Regions from separate parts of the Actinacidiphila polyblastidii genome, predicted to be linked through region 1. Evidence: riboswitches for the same ligand, from Rfam matches in the RefSeq annotation. Region 1 holds a riboswitch; the other holds the start of a gene.
What was found. Region 1 has a riboswitch for glycine ahead of gcvP (aminomethyl-transferring glycine dehydrogenase). Riboswitches for the same ligand answer to the same signal wherever they lie in the genome.
Positions count from the first base shown of each region.

Region 2: another riboswitch for glycine. It lies ahead of gcvT (glycine cleavage system aminomethyltransferase GcvT); the one in region 1 lies ahead of gcvP (aminomethyl-transferring glycine dehydrogenase).

Region 1 covers NZ_JAZEWV010000045.1:6,047-20,486, forward strand. The annotation lists gene V2S66_RS30990 (FHA domain-containing protein) at 1-364, shown strand, start outside; gene ftsR (transcriptional regulator FtsR) at 412-1,164, shown strand; gene V2S66_RS31000 (bifunctional nuclease family protein) at 1,280-1,753, shown strand; gene V2S66_RS31005 (MerR family transcriptional regulator) at 1,989-2,591, shown strand; gene V2S66_RS31010 (DNA polymerase IV) at 2,704-4,215, shown strand; gene V2S66_RS31015 (PRC-barrel domain-containing protein) at 4,131-4,508, opposite strand; glycine riboswitch at 4,654-4,762, shown strand; glycine riboswitch at 4,763-4,887, shown strand; gene gcvP (aminomethyl-transferring glycine dehydrogenase) at 4,948-7,836, shown strand; gene V2S66_RS31025 (DUF5999 family protein) at 7,883-8,089, opposite strand; gene V2S66_RS31030 (hypothetical protein) at 8,353-8,940, opposite strand; gene V2S66_RS31035 (glutamate--cysteine ligase) at 9,421-10,911, shown strand; gene V2S66_RS31040 (hypothetical protein) at 11,114-11,263, shown strand; gene V2S66_RS31045 (CPBP family intramembrane glutamic endopeptidase) at 11,611-12,351, shown strand; gene V2S66_RS31050 (PhzF family phenazine biosynthesis protein) at 12,389-13,216, opposite strand; gene V2S66_RS31055 (DUF1059 domain-containing protein) at 13,326-13,517, opposite strand; gene V2S66_RS31060 (class I SAM-dependent methyltransferase) at 13,663-14,440, shown strand, end outside.
Region 2 covers NZ_JAZEWV010000001.1:514,783-529,222, reverse strand. The annotation lists gene V2S66_RS02130 (DUF885 family protein) at 1-617, shown strand, start outside; gene V2S66_RS02125 (enhanced serine sensitivity protein SseB C-terminal domain-containing protein) at 633-1,397, opposite strand; gene V2S66_RS02120 (enhanced serine sensitivity protein SseB) at 1,693-2,433, opposite strand; glycine riboswitch at 2,547-2,647, shown strand; glycine riboswitch at 2,648-2,761, shown strand; gene gcvT (glycine cleavage system aminomethyltransferase GcvT) at 2,810-3,925, shown strand; gene gcvH (glycine cleavage system protein GcvH) at 4,070-4,450, shown strand; gene glyA (serine hydroxymethyltransferase) at 4,466-5,740, shown strand; gene V2S66_RS02100 (L-serine ammonia-lyase) at 5,840-7,225, shown strand; gene V2S66_RS02095 (PhzF family phenazine biosynthesis protein) at 7,264-8,175, shown strand; gene V2S66_RS02090 (SDR family NAD(P)-dependent oxidoreductase) at 8,208-8,915, opposite strand; gene V2S66_RS02085 (helix-turn-helix transcriptional regulator) at 9,017-9,859, shown strand; gene V2S66_RS02080 (GntR family transcriptional regulator) at 9,849-10,556, opposite strand; gene V2S66_RS02075 (Na+/H+ antiporter) at 10,798-12,396, shown strand; gene V2S66_RS02070 (AMIN-like domain-containing (lipo)protein) at 12,654-13,193, shown strand; gene V2S66_RS02065 (MFS transporter) at 13,338-14,440, opposite strand, start outside.

The DNA of each region.
Region 1 (14,440 bases):
GACGCCCATGCCGTCGCTCTCCCCCGAGGCGCAGGCCGCGGTGGACGCGCTGCCGATCGGCTCCGCGCTGCTCGTGGTGCGCCGCGGGCCGAACTCGGGCAGCCGCTTCCTGCTGGACGGTGAGCTGACCACCGCGGGACGGCACCCGCAGAGCGACATCTTCCTCGACGACGTCACGGTCTCGCGGCGGCATGTGGAGTTCCGGCGCGGCCCGGACGGCGGCTTCACCGTCTCCGACGTGGGCAGCCTGAACGGCACGTACGTCAACCGGGAGCGGATCGACGCCGTGCCGCTGTCCAACGGCGACGAGGTGCAGATCGGCAAGTACCGGTTGGTCTTCTACGCGAGCCTGCGGGGCATCTGACCCTGCCCCGGCGCGGTGCGGGACCCGTGGGGACAGGGATGGTGTTCATGCCGAGAACGTCAGGCGGTGCCGGTGACGGCACCGCCACGGCCGACGGCGACCTGCTCAGCATCGGGGCGGTGCTCAGCCGGCTGCGGGACGAGTTCCCCGAGGTCACGATCTCGAAGATCCGTTTCCTCGAGGCGGAGGGCCTGGTCGAGCCGCAGCGCACTCCTTCGGGCTACCGCAAGTTCGCCGCCGGCGACGTGGAGCGGCTCGCGTACGTGCTGCGGGTGCAGCGGGACCACTATCTGCCGCTGCGGGTGATCCGGGAGCACTTGGACGCGCGGGACCGCGGCGAGCAGGTGGTGCTGCCGGGCCCGGCGGAGTCCAGGGAGTCCCTGGAGGGCCCGCTGGGCCTCGCGGCGGCCCTGGAGCCCGAACCGCCCGCGGAGCTGCGGATCGGCCGTGAGGAGCTGCTGGCGGCCACCGGGGCCGACGGCGGCGACCTGGACGAGTGGGAGTCGTACGGCCTGGTGGAGCCGGGCGGCGACGGCGGTTACGACGGCGCCACGGTGCAGATCGCCCGGCTGATCGTGGATCTCGGGCGGTTCGGCCTGGAACCACGCCATCTGCGGGCCGTGAAGGCCGCCGCGGACCGTGAGGCGGGGCTGGTGGAGCAGGTGGTCGCGCCGCTGCGCAGGCACCGCAATCCGCAGACCCGCACGCACGCGGAGGCCACCGCGCGTGAGCTGGCCGAACTCTCCGTTCGGCTGCATGCCGCGCTGGTGCAGTCGGCGCTGGGGCTGCGACGGCGCTGAGCAGGTCTCCAAGGCCGTCGCCCGGCCGCCGGCAGGGGGGTGCGACGCCGCCGGACGGCCCTGCCGGGGACGGCCCGACTACCCAAACCCGGCGGGCACGGCCTAGGGTTGCTGTGTGAACGAGCTCGACGTTGTGGGTGTCCGGGTCGAAATGCCCTCCAACCAACCGATCGTGCTCCTGCGTGAAGTGGGAGGCGACCGGTACCTGCCCATCTGGATCGGGCCGGGGGAGGCGACGGCCATCGCCTTCGCGCAGCAGGGCATGACCCCTGCGCGACCGCTCACCCATGACCTCTTCAAGGACGTGCTCGAAGCGGTCGGGCAGACCCTGACCGAGGTGCGCATCACCGACCTGCGCGACGGCGTCTTCTACGCGGAGCTGGTCTTCGCCAGCGGCGTCGAGGTCAGCGCCCGTCCGTCCGACGCCATAGCGCTGGCGCTGCGCACCGGTACGCCGATCTACGGCAGTGACGGTGTGCTGGACGACGCGGGCATCGCCATCCCGGACGAGCAGGAGGACGAGGTGGAGAAGTTCCGCGAGTTCCTTGACCAGATCTCGCCCGAGGACTTCGGCACCAGCAACCAGTGACCCGTCCGGCGCCGCCGACCGGCGCCGTTGTGGAGCAAGGGTGCTCCTGCGTACGGGCATTCGGGTAGTCGTTCCCGGGGCTGAGTCCGACCAAACCACTCGTGGGGTGAATTTCACTCGGCGTGCCGAGTGTGGCGATCGTTGACGCACCCCTGGCGACTGCCTACCGTCGAGTTGGAAAGTCTCGTGGCACATGCGCGTGGCTACGGGATGTGAAGGGACGGAGGGCGGCGGCGTGAGAAACACCGGCGACGGTTCGGCGCCCGGCGGTCCGTTTGCGACGCAGGGGGCCCTGGCCCGTGCGACCCCCGGCGAGGGGGGCGGCCCGGCCGCGCAGACTCCGCCCGAGCAGATCGGCTACCGCGGCCCCACCGCGTGCGCCGCGACCGGCATCACGTACCGCCAGCTCGACTACTGGGCGCGCACCGGCCTGGTGGAGCCCAGCGTCCGGCCCGCGTACGGCTCGGGCAGCCAGCGGCTCTACAGCTTCCGCGACGTGGTCGTCCTGAAGATCGTCAAGCGGCTGCTGGACACCGGCGTGGCGCTGCAGAACATCAGGACCGCGGTCCAGCACCTGCGCTCGGTCGGGCCCTCGGAGCTGGCCAGGATGACCCTGATGAGCGACGGCGCGACGGTCTACGAGTGCACCTCGCCCGACGAGGTCGTCGAACTCCTCCAGGGCGGCCAGGGCATCTTCGGCATCGCGGTCGGCGTGGTCTGGCGGGACGTGGAGAGCGCCCTGTCCCAGATGCACGGCGAGCGCGTGGACACCGGCGAGACGCTGGTCGGCCACAACCCCTCCGACGAGCTGGCCAGGCGCCGCCACCGGGCCGTCTGAGCCGCGGGCGGCGTCCCACGCCGCCGCCGGTGCGATCCCGCCGCTGCCGTGCACCCCGCCGCGCCGTACACCCGTACGGTGAATGTCGGCGGTGTGCGGGACGATCGGGGATGTGAGAAGTGCGCCGACCATCCTGCATCTCGACATGGACGCGTTCTTCGCCGCGGTCGAGCAGGCGTCGAAGCCGAGCCTGCGGGGCAAGCCCGTCGTCGTCGGGGGGATCGGCAACCGCGGCGTGGTGTCGACCGCGTCCTACGAGGCGCGCGTGCACGGCGTGCACTCCGCCATGGCCATCGCGCACGCCCGCCGGCTCTGCCCGAACGCGGCGTACCTCTACCCGCGCTTCGGCATCTACCGGCAGATCAGCGAGATCGTGATGGCGCTGCTGGCCGAGGTCTCACCGCTGATGGAGCCGCTCAGTCTCGACGAGGCGTTCCTGGACCTGGAGGCGGGCGCTGCCGCCACCGGCAGCCCGGCCGGGCCCAGAGAGGTCGCCGAGGGCCTGCGGGCGCGTATCAGGGCCGACACCGGGCTCACCGCGTCGGTCGGCCTGGCCGGCTCGAAGCTGCTCGCCAAGATCGCCTCGGAGCAGGCCAAGCCGGACGGCCTGCTGGTGGTCGAGCCGGGCACCGAGCGGGCGCTGCTGGACCCGATGCCGGTGCGCACCCTGTGGGGCGTCGGCCCGGCCACCGCGGAGCATCTGCGCAGGGCCGGCATCACCACCGTCGCCGAGATCAGCGGGGCCGGCGAGGCGGAGCTGGTCAGACTGCTCGGCAAGTCGCACGGCGCCGGGCTCTACGCGATGGCGGCGGGTCTGGACAACCGCCCGGTGGTCGCCGACCGGGACGTGAAGTCGGTGTCGGTCGAGGACACCTTCGACCACGACCTCACCGACCGCGCCCACGTCCGCCACGAGATCGACCGGCTCGCCGACCGCTGCGTGCAGCGGCTGCGCGGCGCGGGCCGCTCCGGCCGGACGGTGGTGGTGAAGGTGCGGCGCTACGACTTCTCCACGCTGACCCGCTCCGAGACGCTGCGCGCCCCCACCGACGACCCCTCCGTGGTCCGCGAGACCGCCCGCCGGCTGATCGAGGCGGTCGACATCACCGGCGGCCTGCGGCTGCTGGGCGTGGGCGTGACGGGCCTGGCCGACTTCACCCAGGAGGACCTGTTCGCGCAGCGCGCGGCGGAGCGGGAGCCCGGTGAGTCCGATGCGGCGGAGCTGCCGTCCAGCCCGCCCCCGCCGCCCGCGCGGTCCGACCGCTGGCTGTCCGGCCAGGACGTGGTGCACGAGGAGTACGGCCCCGGCTGGGTGCAGGGCAGCGGGGTCGGGCGGGTCACGGTCCGCTTCGAGGTGCCGACGGACACCCTGCCCGGCCGGGTGCGCACCTTCGCCGTCGAGGACCCGGCGCTCACCCACGGCGAGCCGCTGCCGCTCGTCGCGCTGCGCGACACGCCCCTGCCGACGCCGCAGCAGCCGCGGCCGACGCCGGGCGCGGCCGGGGACGCGACGCCCGAGCCAGAGCCGCCGGCCGTCGCTCAGTCCTCGCCAGGCCGCGCGCCGAAGTCCCGCTCGGGCGCCGGCACCGGCTCCGGTCCTGAGCGCGGCACGTCCATCCCGTAGTGGTGGTACAGCTGCAGCTCCTGCTCGGGGGACAGGTGGCGGCCCACGCCGAAGTCCGGGGCGTCCTTGATGAGCGACTTCTTGAACGGCACCTCCAGCCGGCCGTCCACCAGCGCGCTGGGCTCCAGCGGCACGAACGCGTCCCGGGTGAACAGCCCGGTACGCACCGCCGCCCATTCGGGGGTGCCGGTCGCGTCGTCGAGGTACACCTCGTCCACCGTGCCGATCCTGGTCCCGTCGCGGTCGAAGGCGCGGCGCCCGATCAGGCTGCGCGGATCGATGTCGGTCTGCACGGTCCCTCCAACTCACGGCGAATGCTGCTGGACACCACCCAAAGCCACATTACGGGCGCTGTCGACCGCGGATCGGCCGGGCGCGCGACCCGCCAGGCGGCCTCGGCCTGCCCGGCGTCGTCGCTGGTACGCTGAGGGTGGCTGCAAACCCCATGCGGGAGAGTCCTTCGCACGCACCGTCAAGGGCGTGACGAAGGCGCCGAAGGAGCAATCCCTCCCCGGAATCTCTCAGGCATCCGTACCGCACGGGCGAGGTCACTCTGGAAAGCAGGGCCTGCTCCGGAAGCGCCGCCGCCTCCGGAACGCGTCCTCACCGACGGTGAAAGCCGCCCCGGCAGGGGCGGTGAAGCTCTCAGGTTCTGATGACAGAGGGGGAGGCCGTACGGGTGCCCGCACCGCGCACCCCCGAAGGTCGTGACAGACCAGGAGGCCGCCGCAGATGACTGACCGCCGCATCCCCCTCGCCGAGCTGGAAGCCGGAGTGCCCTTCGCACGCCGCCACATCGGGCCCGACGCCGAGGCGCAGGCGAAGATGCTCGCCCAGGTCGGCTACGGCTCGCTGGACGAGCTGACCGACGCGGCCGTGCCCGCGGCCATAAAGAGCGCCGAGGCGCTCGGCCTGCCCGCGGCGGTGACCGAGGCCGAGGTGCTCGCCGAGCTGCGCGCCCTGGCCGGCCGCAACCAGGTGCTGGCCCCGATGATCGGCCTCGGCTACTACGGCACCTTCACGCCGCCGGTGATCCTGCGCAACGTCATGGAGAACCCGTCCTGGTACACGGCCTACACGCCGTACCAGCCGGAGATCTCGCAGGGCCGGCTGGAGGCGCTGATCAACTTCCAGACGGTGGTCGCCGACCTCACCGGGCTGCCCACCTCCGGCGCCTCGCTGCTGGACGAGAGCACCGCCGCGGCCGAGGCGATGGCGCTGTCCCGGCGGGTCGGCAAGGTCAAGGAGGGCGTCTTCCTGGTCGACGCCGACACCTTCCCGCAGACCCTGGCGGTGCTCAGGACCCGCGCGGAGCCGACCGGCGTCGAGATCGTCGTCGCCGACCTGGCCGACGGCATCCCGGCCGAGGCCGCCGAGCGCGGCGTCTTCGGCGTGCTGCTGCAGTACCCCGGCGCCTCGGGGGCGGTACGGGACCTGCGGCCGATCGTGGCGCGGGCGCACGAGCTGGGCGCGGTCGTCACGGTGGCCGCCGACCTGCTGGCGCTGACGCTGCTCGCCTCGCCCGGTGCCCTCGGCGCGGACATCGCGGTCGGCACCACGCAGCGGTTCGGCGTGCCCATGGGCTTCGGCGGCCCGCACGCCGGCTACATGGCGGTGCGCGAGTCCTACGCGCGCAACCTGCCCGGCCGGCTCGTGGGGGTCTCGGTGGACGCGGACGGCGACAAGGCGTACCGCCTGGCGCTCCAGACCCGCGAGCAGCACATCCGCCGGGAGAAGGCCACCAGCAACATCTGCACCGCGCAGGTGCTGCTCGCCGTGATGGCGGGCATGTACGCCGTCTACCACGGCCCCGACGGGCTGGCCGGCATCGCCCGCCGCACCCACCGCTACGCCGCGGTGCTCGCCGCGGGCCTGCGGGCCGGCGGCGTCGAGATCGAGCACGACGCCTTCTTCGACACCCTCACCGCCCGGGTGCCCGGCCGCGCCGCCGAGGTCGTGGCCGCCGCCCGCGCGGCCGGCGTCAACCTGCGCCTCACCGACGCCGACCGGGTCGGCGTGGCCTGCGACGAGACCACCGACCGCGCCCAGCTGGCCGCCGTGCTCGCCGCTTTCGGCGCGCCCGCCGCCGACCTCGACGCGCTGGACGCGCGGACCGCCGACACGCTGCCCGCCGCGCTGGTCCGCACCGAGCCCTACCTGACCCACCCGGTCTTCCACCAGTACCGCAGCGAGACCGCGATGCTCCGCTACCTGCGCCGCCTCGCCGACCGCGACTACGCGCTGGACCGCGGCATGATCCCGCTGGGCTCCTGCACGATGAAGCTCAACGCCACCACCGAGATGGAGCCGGTCACCTGGCCCGAGTTCGGCGCGCTGCACCCGTTCGCGCCGATCGAGCAGGCCGCGGGCTACCTGGAGCTGATCCACGGCCTGGAGGACCAGCTCGCCGAGGTCACCGGCTACGACCGGGTCAGCCTTCAGCCGAACGCCGGGTCCCAGGGCGAGCTGGCCGGACTGCTCGCGGTCCGCGCCTACCACCGCGCCAACGGCGACACCGGACGCACGGTGTGCCTCATCCCGTCCTCCGCGCACGGCACCAACGCCGCCAGCGCGGTGATGGCCGGCATGAAGGTCGTCGTGGTGAAGACCGGCGAGAACGGCGACGTGGACGTCGAGGACCTGCACGCGAAGATCGACCGGCACCGGGACGAGCTGGCCGTGCTGATGGTCACCTACCCCTCGACCCACGGCGTCTTCGAGGACAACATCACCGACGTCTGCGCGGCCGTGCACGACGCCGGCGGCCAGGTGTACGTCGACGGCGCGAACCTCAACGCGCTGGTCGGCCTCGCCCGGCCGGGCCGGTTCGGCGCGGACGTCTCCCACCTGAACCTGCACAAGACCTTCTGCATCCCGCACGGCGGCGGCGGTCCCGGCGTCGGCCCGGTCGCGGTCCGCGCCCACCTGGCCCCGTACCTGCCGAACCACCCGCTGCAGCCCGGCGCGGGCCCGGCGACCGGCGTGGGACCCGTCTCCGGCGCGCCCTGGGGCTCGGCGGGCATCCTGCCGATCTCCTGGACGTATGTGCGGCTGATGGGCGGCGAGGGCCTGAAGCGGGCGACCCAGATCGCGGTGCTCGGCGCGAACTACGTCGCCAAGCGCCTGGAACCGCACTTCCCGGTGCTCTACACCGGCCCCGGCGGCCTGGTCGCGCACGAGTGCATCATCGACCTGCGTCCGCTGACCAGGGAGACCGGCGTCAGCGTCGACGACATCGCCAAGCGGCTGATCGACTACGGCTTCCACGCGCCGACCATGTCGTTCCCGGTGGCGGGCACCCTGATGATCGAGCCGACCGAGAGCGAGGACCTCGCCGAGCTGGACCGCTTCTGCGACGCCATGATCGCGATCCGCGGCGAGGTCGAGCGGGTCGGCGCGGGGGACTGGCCGGCCGACGACAACCCGCTGCGCGGCGCCCCGCACACCGCGGCCGCGCTCGGTGGAGAGTGGACGCACCCGTACAGCCGCGAAGAGGCCGTCTTCCCGGCCGGGGTGTCGGCCGCCGACAAGTACTGGCCGCCGGTGCGCCGCATCGACGGCGCCTACGGCGACCGCAACCTGGTCTGCTCCTGCCCGCCGCTGGACGCGTACGAGGGCTGACCGCCCGCCGTCCGCCGCCGGCCCCTCGGCCGGCGGCGGCCTGCGTTCAGGCCGCGGTGATGACCCGGCCGGAGGCCAGCGGGCGGTGCGGCGCGATGATCTGCCCGTCGGGCAGCAGCTCTCCGGTGTCCTCGAAGAGGAGCACCCCGTTGCACAGCAGGCTCCAGCCCTGTTCCGGGTGGTGGGCCACGGTGTGCGCCGCCTCGCGGTCGGAGCAGTCTGCGGTCGGGCACTGCGGGTGGTGCTGGCACATGGTCGATGCCGTCTTTCGCTGCGAGTGGTCGGTGCTGCCGGCGGTCGCTTCCCCTGTCCGCAACATGTGCGTACCCCCGTTCCTGGTGCGGCCGGTCCCAGTGTTGCTCTGCCGGCGCCGTTCCGCAGGGATTTGGCGGAGCCAGGGCACACTCGGAGAAGACTCCTCACCCGGGCGGGTGGTCGCGGTACGACGACGGCGCTCCCCTGCCTCCAAGGCGGGGGAGCGCCGTGCTGCCGTCGCAGCGGCCGCCCCTGCTGCGTTCAGGCCGGTGAGCCGGCGAGTGGCGGAGGCGCCAGCCGCACGCTCAGCACCGGCGCCAGGTCCACCAGCCGGTGCACCCGGTGCGAGGTGATCCCGGGCGGCGCGGGGGCCAGCGGGATCAGCAGGTCGGCGGGGTCCGGCTGGGCGGTCGCCGCGTCGGCGCGCGCGTCGTGGTGCAGCCACAGCGCCAGCATGTACAGCCCCGGCACCGACAGCAGATGCGGCTGGTAGGTGGCCGGCAGCGCCTCCGCCTGGCGCAGCGCCCGCTCGGTGGAGACCAGGTACGGCCCTTCGGAGAAGCGGGAGAAGACCCACCCGTCCGGCGTGGCGACGGTCTCGCCCGCAGCTGCCACCCTGGCGCCCGCCCTGATATGGAACCGCCAGCCGGTCAGCCGGGCCTGCGGCAGGGCGCCGGGCACCAGAGCCGGTTCGAACGCATGGACGGGAAGGGGGTGTTCGGCGTCCAGTGGCCCTTCCGCGGTGCGCAGCGCGGGGGTCCGCGCCTCGAGGACCGCGGTGGGCGAACTGAGCGCCGCCAGGACGCTCAGCAGGGCGGGGGCGGGTGCAGGGGGGACAAGCAGCGGCATGATGTCGCCTCTCACTTGGAGACACAACGGGAGACACATGTGGTGCGGGGGGTGCGGACGACGTCGTCGATGCGGGGGAGCATTCCTGCTCGGTTGCCTGCTCCGGCGCGCCCGGCCGAAGGCGGTATGCACAGCCTCGTGCGCGGAGTTTATACGACGCGTGTTCGCTCCGTGTTTCGTCTAGTCGCTGCCAGTATTACGCGCAAGACGAGAATTCGCCTTCTTCGACAGGCCGCTCCACGGCATTCCCGCAGGGTGTGGGGCGGGTGGCCCGTATTTTCGCCCGCCAGGGACGGCCTGAACCCGACCGCCATATTCACCCGGGGTTTACGCAGGTCCCGTGGCCACCGAATGTGCCACCGGAACATGCTCGCACCGCCGTTACTGCAAGCCTAGCGTGTACGGTGCGCCCGGCGGGGCGTTATCGATCATTTGGGTGGGCATCCTCCCGTGGGGACCCGCCGGAGGAAGGATGCTTGCATGGGGGAGAAGGTCGTGGCCGGGACGTTCGACCTGGCGGACCGGCGCATGTACCGCAGGAAGCTGCAGCAGTGCCTGCTGGGGCTGGAGCGGTTGCTGGACGAGAAGCGATTCGACCGGCCGCGCAATCTCATGGGCCTTGAGATCGAGTTGAATCTCGCGGATTCCGACGGGTTGCCCCGCATGATGAACGAAGAGGTGCTGGAGCGCATCGCGAGCCGGGATTTCCAGACCGAGCTGGCACAGTTCAATATTGAAGTGAACATCGCGCCGCACCGGCTATCGGGACGGGTGCTCGACGGGCTCGCCGAGGAACTGCGCACCGGCCTGGGCTACGCCGACCGGATGGCCCGCGAAGTCGGCGCTCACATCGTCATGGTCGGAATTCTGCCCACCCTGGAGGCGCAGGACCTGGTCTCGGCCAACCTGTCGAGGGCCGATCGGTACACGCTGCTCAACGACCGCATCCTCGCGATGCGCGGCGAGGACATCACGCTGGACATCGAAGGCGTCGAGCGCTTGGTGTACACCTCGTCCTCCATCGCCCCCGAGGCCGCCTGCACCTCCATGCAGATGCACCTCCAGGTCACGCCGGGCCGCTTCGCCGCGGTCTGGAACGCCGCGCAGGCCGTGTCGGGGCCGCAGGTCGCGGCCGGTGCGAACTCGCCCTTCCTGTTCGGCCGCGAACTGTGGCGCGAGACCCGCCCGCTGCTCTTCCAGCAGTCCACCGACACCCGTCCGATGGAGCTGCGCGCCCAGGGCGTACGGCCGCTGGCGTGGTTCGGCGAGCGGTGGATCGACTCGCCCGCCGACCTGTTCGCCGAGAACGTGCGCTACTTCCCCTCACTGCTGCCGATCTGCGACGACGAGGACCCGCTGCGGGTGCTCGACGACGGCGGAGTCCCGCAGCTGCGCGAGCTGACCCTGCACAACGGCACGATCTACCGCTGGAACCGCCCGGTCTACGAGGTGGTGGACGGCGTGCCGCACCTGCGGGTGGAGAACCGGGTGATGCCCGCGGGGCCGACGGTCGCCGACGTCATCGCCAACGCCGCCTTCTACTACGGGCTGGTCAGGGCGCTGGCCGACGCGCCGCGCCCGCTCTGGCAGCGGATGCCCTTCGGCGCGGCCGCCGCCAACTTCGACGCGGCCTGCCGGGACGGCATCCACGCGGTGCTGCACTGGCCGCGCGGCCGCGGCGGCTCGCTCGCCGAGGTCCCCGCCGCCGAGCTGATCCGGGACGAGCTGCTGCCGCTCGCCGCGGCGGGACTCGACGCCTGGGGCATCGAGGCGGTCGACCGCGACCGCTACCTCGGCATCATCGAGCAGCGCTGCCTGCGCCGCGTCAACGGCGCCGAGTGGCAGGCCGCGACCTTCCACCGGCAGTTGGAGCAGGGCCTGGACCGGCGGGCGGCGCTCGCCGCGATGACCCAGCGCTACCGCGACCACATGGAGGGCGGCGACCCCGTCCACACCTGGCCGGCCGCCTGACCCCGGCGTCCGACCCCGCCGGCTCAGAGGCGCCGGCTGAGGCTGCCGCGGCGGCCGCGCTGGTCGCCGCGGCCATGGGCCCCGACACCGACACCGCGTCCGCCGGCGTGGCCGAGCTGCCGGCCCGGCGGGCCGCGCCGACCGAGGCGCGGGCGGTCGCCGCGCTGCCGCACGACACCGGCCGGCAGCTTCGACGCGTACGGTGCCCGCGTGGCACGCCCCGCCCGCCGACACCCAGCCGCTGCCGCGCAGCACCGCGAAGGCGCCGCCGCCCGCGGCCAGCACCAGCACCACGGCCACCGCGGTCGTCCGGCCGCGGGCGCTGGACCTGCGGCGCCCGGCATCCGGCTGAGGGCTGCCCGGTGCGGCCCGCGGGGGCGATATTCCGTGACGTCCCATGGCGGCCGTGCCTCCTGCGGTGCTCCGTACCCGAACGCCGCTCCGTACCCGAACCCCGGTCCGCGCCCCGAACGCCGCTCCGCGACCGGACCCGGTGCCGCGCCGGAAACCGTGCGGGGACGCCCGAATCGGTGCTGATGGGGTGCTGTGGAGGGGGCGGCCCGGAACGCCGGGCCCGATCTTCGTATCGTGTTCCGGGAGACCCTCATCGTGCGCGCACGGCGCTGAAGCGGGATGACGATATTGGAGGCCCGCGTGCACGCAGAGTCATACGAGGTGGAGACTCGCGGCAGCAACCGGATGCTGCGCGACGAGACGCTGATCGTGCTCGCCCTGTCGCTCGGCGCCAGCGGAGTCTCCGCCCTGATCAGCTTCGTCGGCTCGGTGACCAGGCCGGGGGCGCTGAAGAACCAGGCGGCCACCCTCGTCGGCTCCGCCGCCCCCGGCCGGCCGTGGCTCGACCTGGCCTGGCAGGTCTTCGACGTCGCCAGCGCGCTGGTCCCGGTGCTGCTGGTCGCGCACCTGCTGACCCGCGAGGGCGTGGGGCTGCGCGCGATCGGCTTCGACCTCAGCCGCCCGCGGCGCGACCTGGGCAGGGGCGCGGTCGTCGCGGCCGTCATCGGCGGCACCGGTCTGGCCTTCTACCTGGGCGTGCGGGCGGCCGGCTTCAACCTGACCGTCGTTCCCGAGTCGCTGCCCGCGGTGTGGTGGCGCATCCCGATCCTGATTGCCTCCGCGGTGCAGAACGCGGTGCTCGAAGAGGTCATCGTCGTCGGCTACCTGCTGCGCAGGCTCGGCCAGTTGGGCTGGACGCCGGCCGCCGCGCTGGCCGCGAGCGCGGTGCTGCGCGGCTCCTACCACCTCTACCAGGGCGTCGGCGGCTTCGTCGGCAACATGATCATGGGCGTGGTGTTCGTCCTGCTCTACCGCCGGTGGGGCCGGGTCGGTCCGCTGGTGGCCGCGCACGCCCTCATCGACACGGTGGCCTTCGTCGGCTACGCGCTGCTGGCCGGCAAAGTCGGCTGGCTGCCCACCGGCTGACCGGCGCGCCCGGCGCGACGGTGGGTCGGGGGAGCGGTCACGGCACCGCGTGCAGCTCCCCGTCCACCACGGTGACGGCCGCGCCGGTCAGCAGCACCCGCGCGCCGCTGACCCGGGTGGCGACCAGGCCGCCGCGGGACGACGCCTGCAGACCGGTGAGCGTCCCGCGGCCCAGCCGGCCGGCCCAGAACGGCGCGAGCGCGGTGTGCGCGCTGCCGGTCACCGGGTCCTCGTCGATGCCGACCGCGGGGAAGAAGCCGCGCGAGACGAAGTCGTAGCCGCTGTCCGGCTTCGCGGCCGCGGCGGTCGCGATCACCCCGCGCCGTGACACCCGCGCCAGCGCCGCGAAGTCCGGGGCCAGCGCGCGGACGGCGGCCTCGTCGGGCAGCTCGACGAGCAGGTCGCCGCAGTCGGGCCCGGTGTCGAGCACCGTCAGCGGCCGGGCGCCCAGTGCCGCGGCGAGACCGTCCGGCGGCTCCGCCGCGGTGAGCGGGGCGGCGGGGAAGTCCAGCGTCGTGGTGCCGTCCCCGTGGCTCAGCGCGGGCAGCACCCCCGCCCTGGTGTGGAACCTGACCGCCCCGGCCCGCGCCGCGCCGGTGGTGCGCAGCACGTGCGCGGTGGCCAGCGTCGCGTGCCCGCACAGGCCGACCTCGGTGACCGGGGTGAACCAGCGCAGCGCCCAGTCCGCGCCGCCCTCCACGGCCGACAGCGGGTGCGCGAAAGCCGTCTCGGAGAGGTTCAGCTCGGCGGCGACCTGCTGCATCCAGCGGTCCGCGGGGAATCCGCCGGCGTCGAGCAGCAGCACGCCCGCGGGGTTGCCGGCGAACGGCCGGTCGGTGAAGGCGTCGACGATACGGATGCGCATGCGGTGAGCGTAGGCCCCGCGTCTTCGGCGCAGGTCCTGTCCCGGCATCCGCGCACGGCGCCGCCGCCCGGCGCGCGCGGCGCTCGGCGGCGGCGGTGGACCCCGAGGCTCAGGCGTGCTGCGGGACGTCGTCCTTCAGCATGGAGCGGATCTGCTCGCGCAGCTCAGGGGTGTTCTCGTGACCGTGCACGGACGAGGCGTGCTCGCTCGCGGCACGCAACACTTCCTCTTCCTCACCGGAGATGGCGAGGCTGCAGTTCATGTCACTCGGGTAATCCCGGCAGTCGGCGACTTTGCGCATGACGCACCTCCTCCCTTCGAGGATAGGCCGCCTCCGCCCCCCGCACGCGGCCCCGGGTGGCGAGGGCGTACGGACTTCTCCGTATAGCCCGCGGCGTCCCCGGCCTGGTCGGCTGGAGAGGACGAGGAAGCGGGAAGTGAGTGCGATGACCGCGACAGCGCATGGAGGACCCGGCGTCGAAGAGCCCGGCGCCACCCCCGGGGCGACGGCCGGTGGTGCGGCCGCGCCGCCCGACGAAGACCTGGTGAGGGAGTTCCTGGAACAGGTCATCACGGATGGAGCGGCCGCCATGGCGGGGCTGTGCACCTCGATCGGCGACCGGCTGGGCCTCTACGCGGCGATGGCGGGCGCGGGTCCGCTCACCTCGCACCAGCTGGCGGACCGCACCGGCCTGGCCGAGCGCTACCTCCGCGAATGGCTGGCCGCACAGGTGGCGGGACAGTACGTCGACCACCACCGCGACGACGACACGTACGAACTGCCCGCCGAGCGCGCCGCCGTCCTCGCCGACCCGGACGCGCCGACCTACGCCGCCGGGCTGTTCACCATGCTGCAGGCCCTCTACGCCACCGAGAACGAGCTGATGGACGCCTTCCGCACCGGCGAGGGCGTCGGCTGGGGCGACCACGGCCCGGCGCTCTTCGAGGGCACCGCGAAGTTCTTCCGGCCCGGCTACGCGGCGTCCCTGGTGCCGGAGTGGCTGGCGTCCGTCGAGGGCATGACGGGCAGGCTGGAGGCAGGCGCGAAGGTCGCCGACGTGGGCTGCGGCTTCGGGCACTCCACCCTGCTGATGGCGCGCGCGTTCCCGAACTCGCGCTTCCACGGCTACGACTTCCACCGCCCCTCGGTGGAGGCGGCCCGCGGTCTGGCCGCGTCGCAGGGGATGGGCGACCGGGTCGCGTTCGACGTGGCGACCGCCCAGG
Region 2 (14,440 bases), on a different contig from region 1:
GGCTGACCGTCTTCAGCCGTACGAGCCTGCCGTCGATCACGGTGCACGAGGTCGCGCCCGGCCACTTCGCGCACGGCCGGGCGCTGCGCAGGGCCTCCGGGCGGGTGCGCCGGGAGCTGCACAGCCTCGCCTTCGCGGAGGGCTGGGCGCACTACGTCGAGGAGGTCTGCCTCGACGAGGGGTTCCGGGCCCGCGACCCGCGGTTCGCGATCGGGGTCGCGCTGGAGGCGCTGGTCCGGGTGACCCGGCTGACCTGCGCGATCGGGCTGCACACCGGGTCGATGGAGTTCGACGACGCCACCCGGCTGTTCATGCGCGACGCGCACCTCGCGCGGGCCAGCGCGGTCTCCGAGGCCCGCCGCGGCACCTTCGACGCCGCCTACGGCCGGTACACCTGGGGCAAGTTGGAGATCCTCCGGCTGCGCGAGAAGGCGCGGCGCGCCTGGGGCGCCCAGTTCACGCTGCCCCGCTTCCACGCCGCGCTGCTCTCGCTCGGCAGCCCCCCGCTGGGCCTGATCGACGCCGCGCTGGACGCCGCGCCCGAACGGCGGCCCGAACAGCGTCCGGAACGGCGTCCCGGACGCCGGGACCAACGGCGGGACCAGCGGCGGGACTGACGTGCGGTCAGTGCGCTAGCGCGGGCCCCACGCGGAGCTGCCGGCGTGCGCCTGGCGGTCGAAGAACGCGGGGGCGTTCGCCCGCATCCACAGCGCCACCGGGTCGTAGGGGTCGCCCAGCGCCACGGTGGAGACGGCGAGCCCGTCGGGCACGCCCGCCACCGCCTGCTGCATCATCAGGCGGACCGCCTCGACCGCCTGCGGCGCGCCGTCGTAGACCTCGACGCCGATCGCCAGGTACGGCTCGCCGAGCGCGGGCTGCACCCAGGCGTTGCGCAGCGCCCGCACCGCGGGGGTGGCGTGCGCGGCCTGGGCGAGCAGCGCGTAGAACTGCGGGAGCTGCAGGGACGGTTCGGCGATCTGCAGCGGGCCGGCCGGCAGCACGTCGAGGCCGACGGCGATCCTGCGCAGGTCCGCCCACGGGATGCCGACGCCGCCGCCCGCCGCGTGCGGATTGAGCCACAGGCCGCACCGGTCGGGGTAGAGGGTCAGCGCGATGTCCCGCCCGGAGACCACCTCGTGGTCCCTGGTCCAGCCGCTCGCGGCCAGCTCGCGCGGCGAGCTGACGCACGGCGCGTACGGGTGCCCGCCGATCTGCATGCTGCCGTACTGGGCGTCGGGCGCGCCCGACCTGCCGTGCCACAGCAGCATCCACACCTGGCCCTCGGCGAGCGACACGAGCAGGTTCTCGTATGCGTCGAACCGGCCGGGCGCCACCTGGTGCAGCATCCGCTCCACCTGGCCGGCCGCCGCCGCGCCGCCTTGCGCACCCGCGATCACCTGGGACCGCCCTTTCCCCTCGTCCGCCGATTCCGCTTGGTTCGTCCGACGCCATCAAATCAGTTCGAGTGTTCCCGGTGGAACGCGTCTCGACTCAAGCCGCGCCGCCTATATGGCGCGTATACAGCGCGTATACGGGCCGCCACCGGCCCGGCCGGTCGGGCCCGGTCGTCCGCGGTCGTCCGCGGTCGTGCCCGGACCGCCGCGGTCGGCGGCGGTCGTGGCCGGTCCGGTCGTGGCCCCGCTGCCGCCGCCAGGACCGCCGTCCCTGCCGCCGCCGCTCGCGCCGGACGCGTCAGTCCCGGGCGAAGAACGGCGCGACGGCCTCCAGCATCCAGTCCGCCACCGGGTCCTGTGCCACGTCGAGCAGGATCAGGTGGACCTGCCAGGGCAGCGGCGCCGCGCCCAGCGCCCGGCCGAGGCCGTCCAGCGCGGCCGCCCGGTCCTCCTCCTGCCAGCGGTCCAGCTCGACGCCGACGAAGAGGGCCGGCGGCTCCTCCTCGACCGACGCCAGCGCCCGGCGCGCGGTGAGCACGACCGGCGTGACCGCGAACTCGGCGGCCGCGGCGGCCAGGAAGTCCACCGGCTCCTCCTCGTGGCCCGGCTCCCACAGCCGCACCCGCGCCCCGGGGGTGGGCGCGGCGCCGGACGGGGACCGGTCGGCGCGGCACAGTTCGGCGACCGCGGCCGGCGGCAGCGGGACGCCCACCGCCCCGCCGGGGTTGACCGCGATGCCCACCGCGGGAGGCAGCCCGCGGGCGAACTCGTGCACCGGCGCGACCGCGCAGGACATCCCGTCGGCGGCCTGCCGGAACTGCTGCTCCGAGCTGAACACCGGCACGTAGGGGGCGCCTTCGAGCTCCATGGTGGGCAGGTCGAAGCCGGGCGCCCCGCCGCCGTTCGGCAGCGGCACCCAGATCCGGGAGCGGCCGAGCACCTCCAGCAGCCTGGGCCCGGCGGCGGGGTTGCCGACGCTCGCCGAGAGGACTTCCTCCAGCTCGTTGGCCGGCCATATGTACGGTGCCGGATTCTCCATGTCCACCCTTGTCCGCCCATGTGCCGCCGTTGCCCGGGAAACCCTAGCGGCTCCTGCCGTCACTCCGACCCGGGCGTGCAATGATGGTCGGCACAACTTGCATACCGGCCGTTGGAGGCCGCGCGGGAGAGTTCCGGTTCCTCTCAGGAGGGCCGGGCGCCGAAGGAGCAAGTCCTCCCTTGAATCTCTCAGGCACAGATACCGCGCGGACGAGGCAGATCTGAAAAGCGGAGGGCGCCCCACCGGGCTCCCTCCCACCCAAGGTGCAAGCCGGGCCCCGCGCGGGGTCACGGTGAACCTCTCAGGTTCCGATGACAGATGGGGAGGCCGCTGTGGCCTCGTTTCCGTACCGTCCTCACCTGGGAGCCCGTTTCCGATGAGCGAACCCCGCCGTACCGCGCTCGACGCGCTGCACCGCGCCCTGGGCGCGACCATGACCGACTTCGCGGGCTGGGACATGCCGCTGCGGTACACCAGCGAGCGCGAGGAGCACCAGGCGGTCCGCACCCGCGCCGGCCTCTTCGACCTCTCGCACATGGGCGAGATCACCGTGACCGGACCGCAGGCCGGGGAGCTGCTCGATCACGCGCTGGTCGGCCACCTGTCGGCGCTCGCCCCGGGCCGGGCCCGCTACACGATGATCTGCGCGGCCGACGGCGGCATCCTGGACGACCTGATCGTCTACCGGCTCGCCGACCGGGAGTACATGATCGTCGCCAACGCCTCCAACGCGCAGACCGTGCTCGACGCGGTGACCGAGCGGGCGGCCGGCTTCGACGCGGCGGTCCGCGACGACCGGGACGCGTACGCGCTGCTCGCCGTCCAGGGCCCGCAGTCCCCCGGCATCCTGAAGTCGCTCACCGACGCGGACCTCGACGGGCTCAAGTACTACGCGGGGCTGCCCGCCACCGTCGCCGGTGCGGACGCGCTGATCGCCCGCACCGGCTACACCGGCGAGGACGGCTTCGAGCTGTTCGTGGCGCCCGGCGACGCCGAGCGGCTGTGGCAGGAGCTGACGGCGGCCGGCGCCGGCGCCGGGCTGGTGCCGTGCGGGCTGTCCTGCCGGGACACGCTGCGCCTGGAGGCCGGGATGCCGCTGTACGGGCACGAGCTGACCACCGCGCTGACGCCCTTCGACGCGGGGCTCGGCCGGGTGGTGAAGTTCGACAAGCCCGGCGACTTCGTCGGCCGCGACGCGCTCGACGCCGCGGCTCGCAAGGCGGACGCGACCCCGCCGCGCCGGCTGGTCGGCCTGGTCGCGCACGGCCGCCGGGTGCCGCGGGCCGGCTACCCGGTCACCGACGGCTCCGGCGCGGTGATCGGCGAGGTCACCTCCGGCGCGCCCTCCCCCACCCTCGGCGTGCCGATCGCCATGGCGTACGTGGACGCGCCGCACGCGGCGCCCGGCAGCGCGGGGGTCGCGGTCGACATCCGCGGCGCCCAGGAGCCGCACGACGTGGTCGCGCTGCCGTTCTACAAGCGCGAGCGCTGACGGTCCCGCTCCGTCACCGCGCGCGGCCGCCGCGCGCGCCGCACCGCATGCCCCCTCCGACTTCCCGCGACTTCCGCACCCCTCCGACTCCGCCCGTCCTCGCGCCGCGCGCGGGGACCGTCATCCATCCGGGAGAATTCCGTCATGAGCATCAATCCTGAGCAGCTGCGCTACAGCAAGGAACACGAGTGGGTCTCCGCCGCCGCGGACGGGGTGTCGGCCGTGGGGATCACCTCGCACGCCGCCGACGCGCTCGGCGACGTCGTCTTCGTCCAGCTCCCCGAGGCGGGCGCGACGGTCACCGCCGGCGAGACCTGCGGCGAGCTGGAGTCCACCAAGTCGGTCAGCGACCTGTACTCGCCGGTGTCCGGTGAGGTCACCGAGGTCAACCAGGACGTCGTCGACGACCCGGCGCTGGTCAACTCCGCGCCCTTCGAGGGCGGCTGGCTCTTCAAGGTGCGGGTGTCGGGCGACGACGCGGAGCTGCTGTCCGCGGCCGAGTACGACGCGTTCATCGCGGGCTGAGGAGACCTGACGCACATGTCGCTGCTGAACCAGTCCCTGCACGAGTTCGACCCGGACGTCGCCGCCGCGGTCGACGCCGAGCTGCACCGCCAGCAGTCCACCCTGGAGATGATCGCCTCGGAGAACTTCGCGCCGGTCGCGGTGCTGGAGGCCCAGGGCTCGGTGCTGACCAACAAGTACGCCGAGGGCTACCCGGGCCGCCGCTACTACGGCGGCTGCGAGCACGTCGACGTGATCGAGCAGCTGGCGATCGACCGGGTGAAGGAGCTGTTCGGCGCCGAGGCGGCGAACGTCCAGCCGCACTCGGGCGCGCAGGCGAACGCCGCCGCGATGTTCGCCCTGATCAAGCCCGGGGACACCATCCTGGGCCTGGACCTGGCGCACGGCGGTCACCTGACCCACGGGATGAAGATCAACTTCTCCGGCAAGCTGTACAAGGTCGCCGCCTACCACGTCGACGCCGAGACCAACCGGGTCGACATGGCCGAGGTCGAGCGGCTGGCCAAGGAGCACCGGCCGCAGCTGATCGTGGCGGGCTGGTCGGCGTACCCGCGGCAGCTGGACTTCGCGGCGTTCCGCCGGATCGCCGACGAGGTCGGCGCGTACCTGATGGTCGACATGGCGCACTTCGCCGGCCTGGTCGCGGCCGGGCTGCACCCCTCGCCGGTGCCGCACGCGCACGTGGTCACCACCACCACGCACAAGACCCTCGGCGGCCCGCGCGGCGGTGTGATCCTCTCCACCGCGGACCTCGCCAAGAAGATCAACTCCGCGGTCTTCCCCGGTCAGCAGGGCGGCCCGCTGGAGCACGTGATCGCCGCGAAGGCGGTGGCGTTCAAGGCCGCGGCCACGGCGGAGTTCAAGGACCGCCAGTCACGTACGCTGGAGGGCGCCAGGATCCTCGCCGAGCGGCTGACCGGCGCGGACCTCGCCGAGGCGGGCGTCTCGGTGCTCTCCGGGGGCACCGACGTGCACCTGGTCCTGGTGGACCTGCGCGACTCGGCGCTGGACGGGCAGCAGGCCGAGGACCGGCTGCACCAGGTCGGCGTCACCGTCAACCGCAACGCCGTCCCGAACGACCCGCGCCCCCCGATGGTGACCTCGGGGCTGCGGATCGGCACCCCCGCGCTCGCCACGCGCGGCTTCCAGGCCGACGACTTCCGCGAGATCGCCGACGTGATCGCGCAGACGCTGAAGGCCGCGTCGCCCTTCGGGGGGACCGAGGCCACCGCGCTGCGTGAGCGGGTCGAGGCGCTGGCCGCCAAGCACCCGCTGTACCCGGGGCTCTAGCCCCGGCCGCTCGACGGGCGGGGCCGCCGCACCGGCGGCCCCGCCCGGCACCCCCACAGCGGACAACGGCGTCCGCGACAACCGAGGAGTACGTTTTCCGTGGCCATTTCGGTCTTCGACCTGTTCTCGATCGGCATAGGGCCGTCCAGCTCGCACACCGTGGGCCCGATGCGCGCCGCCGGGATCTTCGCCCACCGGCTGAAGAACGAGGGCCTGCTGGCCCACACGGTGTCGGTGCGGGCCGAGCTGTTCGGCTCGCTCGGCGCGACCGGCCACGGCCACGGCACCCCCAAGGCCGTCCTGCTCGGCCTCGCCGGGCACTCCCCGCGCAGCGTCGACGTGGAGCGCGCGGACGAGGAGGTCGCCCGGGTGCGCGAGACCGGGCGGCTGAACCTGCTCGGCGCGCACGAGATCGACTTCGACCCGGACAGCCAGCTCGTGCTGCACCGGCGCCGCTCGCTGCCCTACCACGCCAACGGCATGACCCTCTTCGCGTACGACGCGGCCGGCGTCCCGCTGCTGGAGAAGACGTACTACTCGGTCGGCGGCGGCTTCGTGGTCGACGAGGACGCGGTCGGCGAGGACCGGATCAAGCTGGACGACACGGTCCTGCGCTACCCCTTCCGCACCGGCGACGAGCTGCTGCGGCTGTCCCGGGAGACCGGCCTGTCCATCTCGGCGCTGATGCTGGAGAACGAGAAGGCGTGGCGCGGCGAGGCGGAGATCCGCTCCGGGCTGCTGGACATCTGGCAGGTCATGCAGGCGTGCGTGCAGCGCGGCATGTCCCGCGAGGGCATCCTGCCGGGCGGTCTGAAGGTCCGCCGCCGCGCCGCCCAGTCCGCCCGCCAGCTGCGCGCCGAGGGCGACCCCGCCCGGCACGCGATGGAGTGGGTCACGCTCTACGCGATGGCCGTCAACGAGGAGAACGCGGCGGGCGGCCGGGTCGTCACCGCCCCCACCAACGGCGCCGCAGGGATCATCCCGGCCGTCCTGCACTACTACCTGAACTTCGTGGCGGACAAGGGCAGCACCCCCGCCGAGCAGGAGGACGCGGTGGTGCGGTTCCTGCTGGCGGCGGGCGCCATCGGCATGCTCTTCAAGGAGAACGCCTCGATCTCCGGCGCCGAGGTCGGCTGCCAGGGCGAGGTCGGCTCGGCCTGCTCGATGGCCGCGGGCGGTCTGGCCGAGGTCCTCGGCGGCACCCCGGAGCAGGTCGAGAACGCCGCCGAGATCGGCATGGAGCACAACCTCGGCCTGACCTGCGACCCGGTCGGCGGCCTGGTCCAGATCCCCTGCATCGAGCGCAACGGCATGGCCTCGGTGAAGGCCGTCACCGCCGCCCGGATGGCGATGCGCGGCGACGGCCGCCACCACGTCTCCCTCGACAAGGTCATCAAGACCATGAAGGACACCGGGGCCGACATGAAGGTCAAGTACAAGGAGACCGCCCGCGGCGGGCTGGCGGTGAACGTCATCGAGTGCTGACGGCCGCTGCCGGCGGCCCGACGCTGAAGGGGGGCGGGATGGGCGGGTACGGTCTGCCCGTCGCGATCGTGCGCGCGTGCCTGCGCGAGGGGGCGGGCGGCAGTCCGACCGCGGTGCTGGACGACGCGCCGCTCAGTGACGCCGAGCGGCGCCGGGTGCCCGCCCTGACGGGCGCGTCGCACGCCGTCTTCGTCTCGGTGCGGGGCGGCCGGCCGGGCCGCCCGTCCGGTGCCGACTCGGTCTCCCTGCGCTTCTTCACCGCCGCGGGCGAGCTGCCGGGCTGCGGCCACGGCACGGTCGCCGCCCTGGCCTTCCTCGCCGAGCGCGCCGGGGGCCGGGAGTACCGGGCCGGCCTGCACGCCGGGGGACGCGCCTTCACCGGCTGGTGCACCCGGGAGGGATCGCGGTTCACGGCGGCCTTCGAGGCCGGTCCCGTCGAGCTGCGCGAGCCGACCGCGAGCGAGTGCGCCCTCGTGCTGCCCGCCCTCGGCCTCGCCCCGGCCCTGCGGGCCGCGGGCGTCCGCGTGGCGTCGGTGGGGCGGCCGCGGCTGCTGGTCCCGGTGGCCTCCCGGTCCGCGCTGGCCTCCCTCGCCCCGGATGTCGACCGCCTGCGCGAGGGCTGCGACCGCCTCGGGCTGCTGGGCGCCTACGTCCACACGCCGCCGGTGCCCGGGGGGCGGGGGCGGGTGGACGTCAGCGCCCGCATGTTCGCGCCCTCGATCGGCGTCCCGGAGGACATCGCCAACGCCAACAGCACCGCCTGCCTCGCCGCCCACCTGGCGGGCCGGGGCGTGACCGCACTCGCCGTCCACATGGGCGATTCCCTCGGCAGCCCCGCCACCATCACCGCCACCGTCACCGACGCCCCTGGGGGCGGCGGGGGCCGCCCGCTGATCCGCCTCGGCGGCGCCGCGCTGGTCGCCCACAGGACGTCCTGCGCGCTCCCGTAGCCCCGTCTCCGGGCGCCCGTGGGAAGCGGGCGCTACCAGGACAGCGGGCCGGCCGCGTCGAAGTAGCCGCCGGTGGGGCCGTCGGGGCCGATCGTCGCCATCCGGACGATGATCTCCGCACCCTGCTCGACGGTCTGGACGCCGCTGTGGCCGTTGAGGTCGGTGGCGGTGAAGCCGGGCTCCACCACGTTGATCCGCAGCTGCGGGAAGGCCTTGGCGTACTGGATGGTGAGCGCGTTCACCGTGGCCTTCGAAGCGGGGTAGGCCACGCCCGGGTAGCCGTAAGCCGGGTCGGCGGGGTCGGTGAGGCGGGCCATCGAGCCGAGGCCGCTGCCGACGTTGACCACGACCGGCGCGGCCGAGCGGTGCAGCAGCGGCAGGAACGCGTGGGTCACCCGCACCACTCCGAAGACGTTGGTCTCGAAGGTCCGCCGCATCTCGTCGGCGGTCACCTCGGCCGCCCCGATGACGCCGTTGTCCTCGGTCCTGCCCTCGATGCCGGCGTTGTTGACCAGGACGTCCAGGCCGCCCTCGGCCTCGATCGTGGCGGCCGCCGCGGCGACCGACGCGTCGTCGGTGACGTCGAGCACCACGGCGCGCGCCCCCACCTCCCGCGCGGCCCTGCGGCCGCGCTCCGCGTCGCGGCTGCCGACCCATACGGTGTGACCTGCCTCGACGAGGCGGCGGGCGGTCTCGCGGCCGAGACCCTTGTTGGCTCCGGTGATCAGTGTGGTCGTCATGCGTCCAGCCTCCGTCCGGCGGCGCGCCGCCGCCAGGCATGGATCTTCCTGGGACCAGCGGTACCAGGACGGCCGGTGACGTGCGGGGCACACTGGTGGGCATGGGTACAGCGGAGTTCGGCGGGGCGGTCCGCCGCTGGCGGGACCGGGTCCCGCCGCAGGCCGCGGGGCTGCCCGCGGGCGGGTACCGGCGGGCGGCCGGGCTGCGCCGCGAGGAGCTGGCGCTGCTGGCCGGCATCTCCGTCGACTACGTGACGCGGCTCGAACAGGGCCGGGCGCTGCACCCGTCGGCGCAGGTCGTCGAGGCGCTGGCGCGGGCGCTGCGGCTGTCCGCAACGGAGCGGGCGCACCTGTACCGGCTGGCCGGACTGGACGCGCCGGGGCCCGACACCGTGCCCACCCACCTCACCCCGAGCGTGCAGCGGATGCTGGACCGGCTGGCCGGCACGCCGGTCGCGGTGCACGACGCGATCTGGACGCTGCTGGTCGCCAACGCCCCGTACGCCGCCCTGATGGGCGAGCCGGCCGACCTGCGGGACAAGGAACGCAACGGCGTGTGGCGGCAGTTCCTCGGCTCGGGCGGCGGCCGGGTGCGCCACACCCCCGAGGCGCAGCGGGAGTTCGAGGCGGTGCTCGTCACGGACCTGCGGGCGGCCGCCGACCGCTATCCCGCCGACGAGCGGCTGCGCGCGCTGGTGGCCGAACTGCGCGCGGGCAGCCCGCGGTTCACCCGGCTCTGGGAGTCCGGCACGGTCGGGCGGCACGACACCGCGCGCAAGACGATCGACCACCCGCGGGTGGGCCCGGTGACCCTCGACTGCGACGTGCTGCTGGTGGGCGGCAGCGACCTGCGGATCAACGTCTACACGGCCGAGCCCGGCACCGAGGACGCCGAACGCCTCGCCCTGCTGACGGTGCTGGGCACCCAGTCCCTCACCGGGTAGCCTCGCCGCCCGCCCGCGGGGCGCGGAGGCGGGCGCGGGCGAGGTGCCGGGCCAGGCAGTCCTGTGCGCCCCGCACGTCGCCGGCGAGGACGAGGTCGAGCAGTGCGAGGTGTTCCGCGGCGGATGCGGCGAGGCGGCCTGCCGCGTCGGGACCGCTCAGGCCGCTCAGGCCGGCCGGCCCGTCCGGCCCGTACCGGCAGGAGCGATCGCGGAGGCCGCCCACCACCTGCACCAGGTGGTCGTTGCCGGCCAGGGCGAGCAGGCCGAGGTGGAACCGGCGGTCGGCGTCGAGGTAGCCGGGGAAGTCGTGGCGGCGGGCGGCCTCGACGGTCTCCAGGGCGACGGGCCGCAGCGCTTCGAGATCCGCGGCGGCGGCCGTGGCCGCGACCCGTCCGACCGTCGGCACCTCGATCAGGGCGCGTATCTCGGTGTACTGGTCGAGGTCCCGCTCGGTGACCGCGGTGATCCGGAACCCCTTGTTCCGGACGGCTTCGACCAGGCCCTCCCGGGCGAGACCGTGCATGGCCTCGCGCACCGGAGTGGCCGAGACGCCGAGCGGCGCGGCGAGCGCGGGCGCGGAGTAGACCCGGCCCGGTCGCAGTTCGCCCGCGGCCAGCGCGGCGCGCAGCGCGTCGGCGACCTGGTCGCGCAGGCGCTCCGGCGCTGCGACCGCGCCGCGCGGCGGCAGATGGCCCACGTCCGCTCACTCCTCCGATCCGGTGAGCGCCGAGTATACGATGCGCCGTTTGTCCGATCTTGCGCCCGGCGTCCGGGCCGGTGCGGACGGTCCGAGGCGGCCGGTGGCGGTGCGCGCCTGTTCGGCGGCGACAAGAATCCGATAAAATCACCAGCGGTGTGCCGGGAAGCCTGGTCGGCACGGGGAACGGACTGCGGCGCCCGCGGCAGCGACCCCGTTCTCGTGATCAGGGGCTCCGCAGATGCGCGCAGTGGCAACCGTCCTCCTCCTGGTGGTGCTGGCGACCGCCGTCGCCACCTTCGCCCGCAGCCGCCGCATCCCCGCCCCCTCGCTGCTGGTGCTGGCCGGCCTCGGCGTCGCGCTGGTGCCGGGCACGCCGGAGCTGCACATCCCTCCGCAGGCCATCGCGCTGATCGTGCTGCCCCCGCTGCTCTACGCCTCCGCCGAGGAGTTGTCGCTCCGCGACCTGCGCACGGTGTGGCGCCCGGTGACGGTGCTGGCGTTCGGCCTGGTGCTGTGCTCGGCGGCGGCGGTGGCCTGGGTGGCGAGCGCGCTGACCGGTCTGCCGCCGGCGACCGCCTTCGTGCTCGGCGCGGTGCTGTCGAGCACCGACCCGGTGGCGGTCACCGCACTCGGCCGCCGGCTCGCGCTGCCGGGGCGGGTCCAGGTGCTGGTGCAGGCGGAGAGCCTGTTCAACGACGCGACGTCGCTGGTGCTGTTCAAGGTCGCGATCGGCATCGCGGTGGCCGCCGGGCCGGTCGGCGGGGCCGCGGCGGCGGGACAGTTCGCGCTGCTCGCCGGCGGCGGCAGCCTGGTCGGCGCGGGCGTCGCGGGCGTGGTCGCGCTGATCAGGCGGCGCACCGTGGACCCGGTGCTGGAGACGGTGATCGCCCTGGTCACCCCGTACAGCGCGTACGTGCTCGCGGAGTCGGCGCACACCTCGGGGGTGACCGCGGTGGTCGTCGCCGGGGTGCTGCTCGGCCGCTCCGGCCACCGGCTGAGCGACGCCCGCATCCGCCTCCAACTGCACGCCGTCTACGCGGTGGTGGTGTTCCTGCTGGAGAGCGTGGTGTTCAGCGTCGTCGGCCTGACGCTGCCCGAACTGGTGCGGGTGCTGCCGGACGGCACCGGCGGCTGGCCCGAGCAGGCGCTGGCCCTGGCGGTGGTGGTGATCGGCGTCCGGCTGGTGTGGATGCTGGCGCTGTCCACCGCGACGCACACCGGCACGAGCACCGCCGCGGGGGTGGGCGCCGCGGGCGGGGGCGGTACGGGCGGGGCCCGCGGGCGGCCCTCCTGGCGGGTCGCCGCCGTGGTCTCCTGGGCGGGCACCCGCGGCGTGATGCCGCTGGCGGCCGCCCTGTCCATCCCGCTGGCCACCGAGAGCGGTGCGCCGCTGCCCGGCCGCGCGCTGGTCCTGGTGCTCACCACCGCGGTGGTCGTCCTCACCCTCGTCGTGCAGGGCCTGACGCTCGCCCCGGTGGTGAACCGCTCGGGCCTGGCGCTCGAACCCGAGCACACCGCACGCGAGGAGGCCGACGCCCGCGACGCCCTCAACCGCGCCGCCCTCGCGCACATCGACGAACTCGCCCTGCTGGACGCCCAGCCCCGGCACGCGGTGGACCGGGTGCGGCGCGGCCTCGCCGCCCGTCTCGACCACGACGCGGACGACTCGGGCAGCGCCTCGGCGGACACCGCGTACCGGGAGCTGCGCCAGGGCGTGATCGCGGTGCAGAACGCCGAACTGCGCCGGCTCTACGACGCGCACCTGATCAGCGCCGCCACGCTGCGCGGCCTGCGGCACGATCTGGACCGCGAGGAGGCGGCGCTCGGCGGCAGGTGAATCAGCGGCAGGTGAATCGGCGGCAGGTGAGTCGGCGCAATTGCGCCGCCGGGCAACCGATGACACCGACCGGCCCGCGTGATTCGATTTCCGTGCTCTGCGACCGCGCCGGAATCCCGGAACGGTCCGCCGGGGGCGGCGCCACGTGGGGCGGAGCGGAGAACTCCCTTTCCCTGGCTTCCCTGGCCGGAATTCCGGCCTTTCACGGGACGTGGCATGCCCGTATTCCGGCATTCGGCTCAGGAAAGGAACACCGCGTGTCCGCTCGTTCCGCTCTCTCGCTGCCCGCCCGTCTCACCCGGACCGCGGCGGCCTCGCGGCTGCGCTCGGCGGCGGTGGCCGCCGCGCTCGCCACCGTCGCGCTCGCCGGCCTCGGCGCCGCGCCCGCGCAGGCCGCCTCGACCCCCTGCCAGAGCGGCGACCACTGCATCCTCGACGCGCGCACCGGCGCCCACCCCGACTACGACCGGGTGGTCTTCGACCTCAGCGACGGGACGCTGCCCGGTCTCACCGCGGTGCCGTCGGCGGACGGCGCGTTCTTCCCGCCGCGCGGCGACGAGGAGTTCCCGTCGATCCCGGGGTCCTCGTACCTGATGCTCACGTTCACGCCCTCGGTCGCCTACACGTACACCACGCCGATCGAGGACGTGGTGAACCTGCCCTCGCTCAAGGGCGTCGAGCTGCTCTACTCCGCCGAGGGGGACACCGAGTTCGCGCTCGCGCTCGGCAGCCACTCCACGTACCAGCTCTCGCACCTGACCGCGCCGAACCGGCTGATCGTCGACATCTACCACTGAGCGGCGGCCGCCGCGGGCGGCTGCCCGGCGGCGGGCTCGGCGAGCAGAGGATCGATCACGGCGTGCAGGTCCTCCTCGCCGACCGGCCGGAGCGCACGCGCGGCGATCCGGCCGGTCCGGCCCCCTCCCCCGGCCGCCGGGGCGTCAGGCGGCGGCCGCCGCCTCGGCGATCTGGTCGGCGCTGGGGGCCAGGCGCGGGGCCACCGCGGTGACGGCCAGGTTGACGACGGTGAAGGCCGCCGCGATCAGGAGCCCGCGGTGGTAGCCGGCGACCAGCGCGTCGAGCTGGGAGGAGCCGGCGGCCAGCGCGTCGCCGGCGCGGGAGGTGGAGAGCGTGGTGACGACGGCGAGTCCGAGGGCGCCGCCGACCTGGTAGAAGGCGGTGACCACACCGGACGCGGCGCCGGCCTCGCGCGGCGCGACCTCGGCCACCGCGGCGATCTGCGCGGGCACGCTGACCGCGATGATGCCGACGCCGAACAGCATCAGGCCGGGCATCAGCGTGGTCGCGTAGGAGCCGTGCGCGCCGGCCCTGGAGAGCAGCAGCAGCGCCGCGACGTCGATCACCGAGCCGGCGACCTGGACCGGCCGGGTGCCGAACCGGGTGACCAGCGGCGTGGTGGCGACCGCGGCGAGGATCGCGGCCGCGCCCATCGGCAGGAACTCCAGCCCGGCGCGCAGCGCCGACCCGCCCCGCACCTGCTGGAGGAAGATCGCGGTGAGGAAGAACATGGACAGGAACGCGGCGCCGTTGAGCGCCAGCGCGCCGCCCGCGGTGCTCAGCGCACGCGAGCGCAGCAGCCGCAGCGGGACCAGCGGGGCCGCGGCCCGCGACTCGACCGCGACGAAGCCGGCCAGCAGCGCCGCGCCGGCGGCGAGGCAGCCGACCACCTCGGGCGAGGACCAGCCGGCGGGCTCGGCCCGCACCACGCCGTACACCAGGGCCAGCAGCCCGCCGGTGCCGAGGACGGCGCCCAGCAGGTCGAAGCCGCGGTTGCCGGGGTGCGGCGCGATGTGCCGGACGAAGACGGGGGTGACGGCGACCAGCGCGATGACGATCGGCACGTTGACGATGAACACCCAGCGCCAGCTGGCGGAGTCGACCAGCACGCCGCCGGCGACCACGCCGAGGGTGCCGCCGAGTCCGGCCAGGCCGCCCCATACGCCCATGGCGATGTTGCGGCGCCTGCCGTGCTCGAAGGTGACGGTCAGGAGGGAGAGCGCGGCCGGCGACAGCAGCGCGCCGC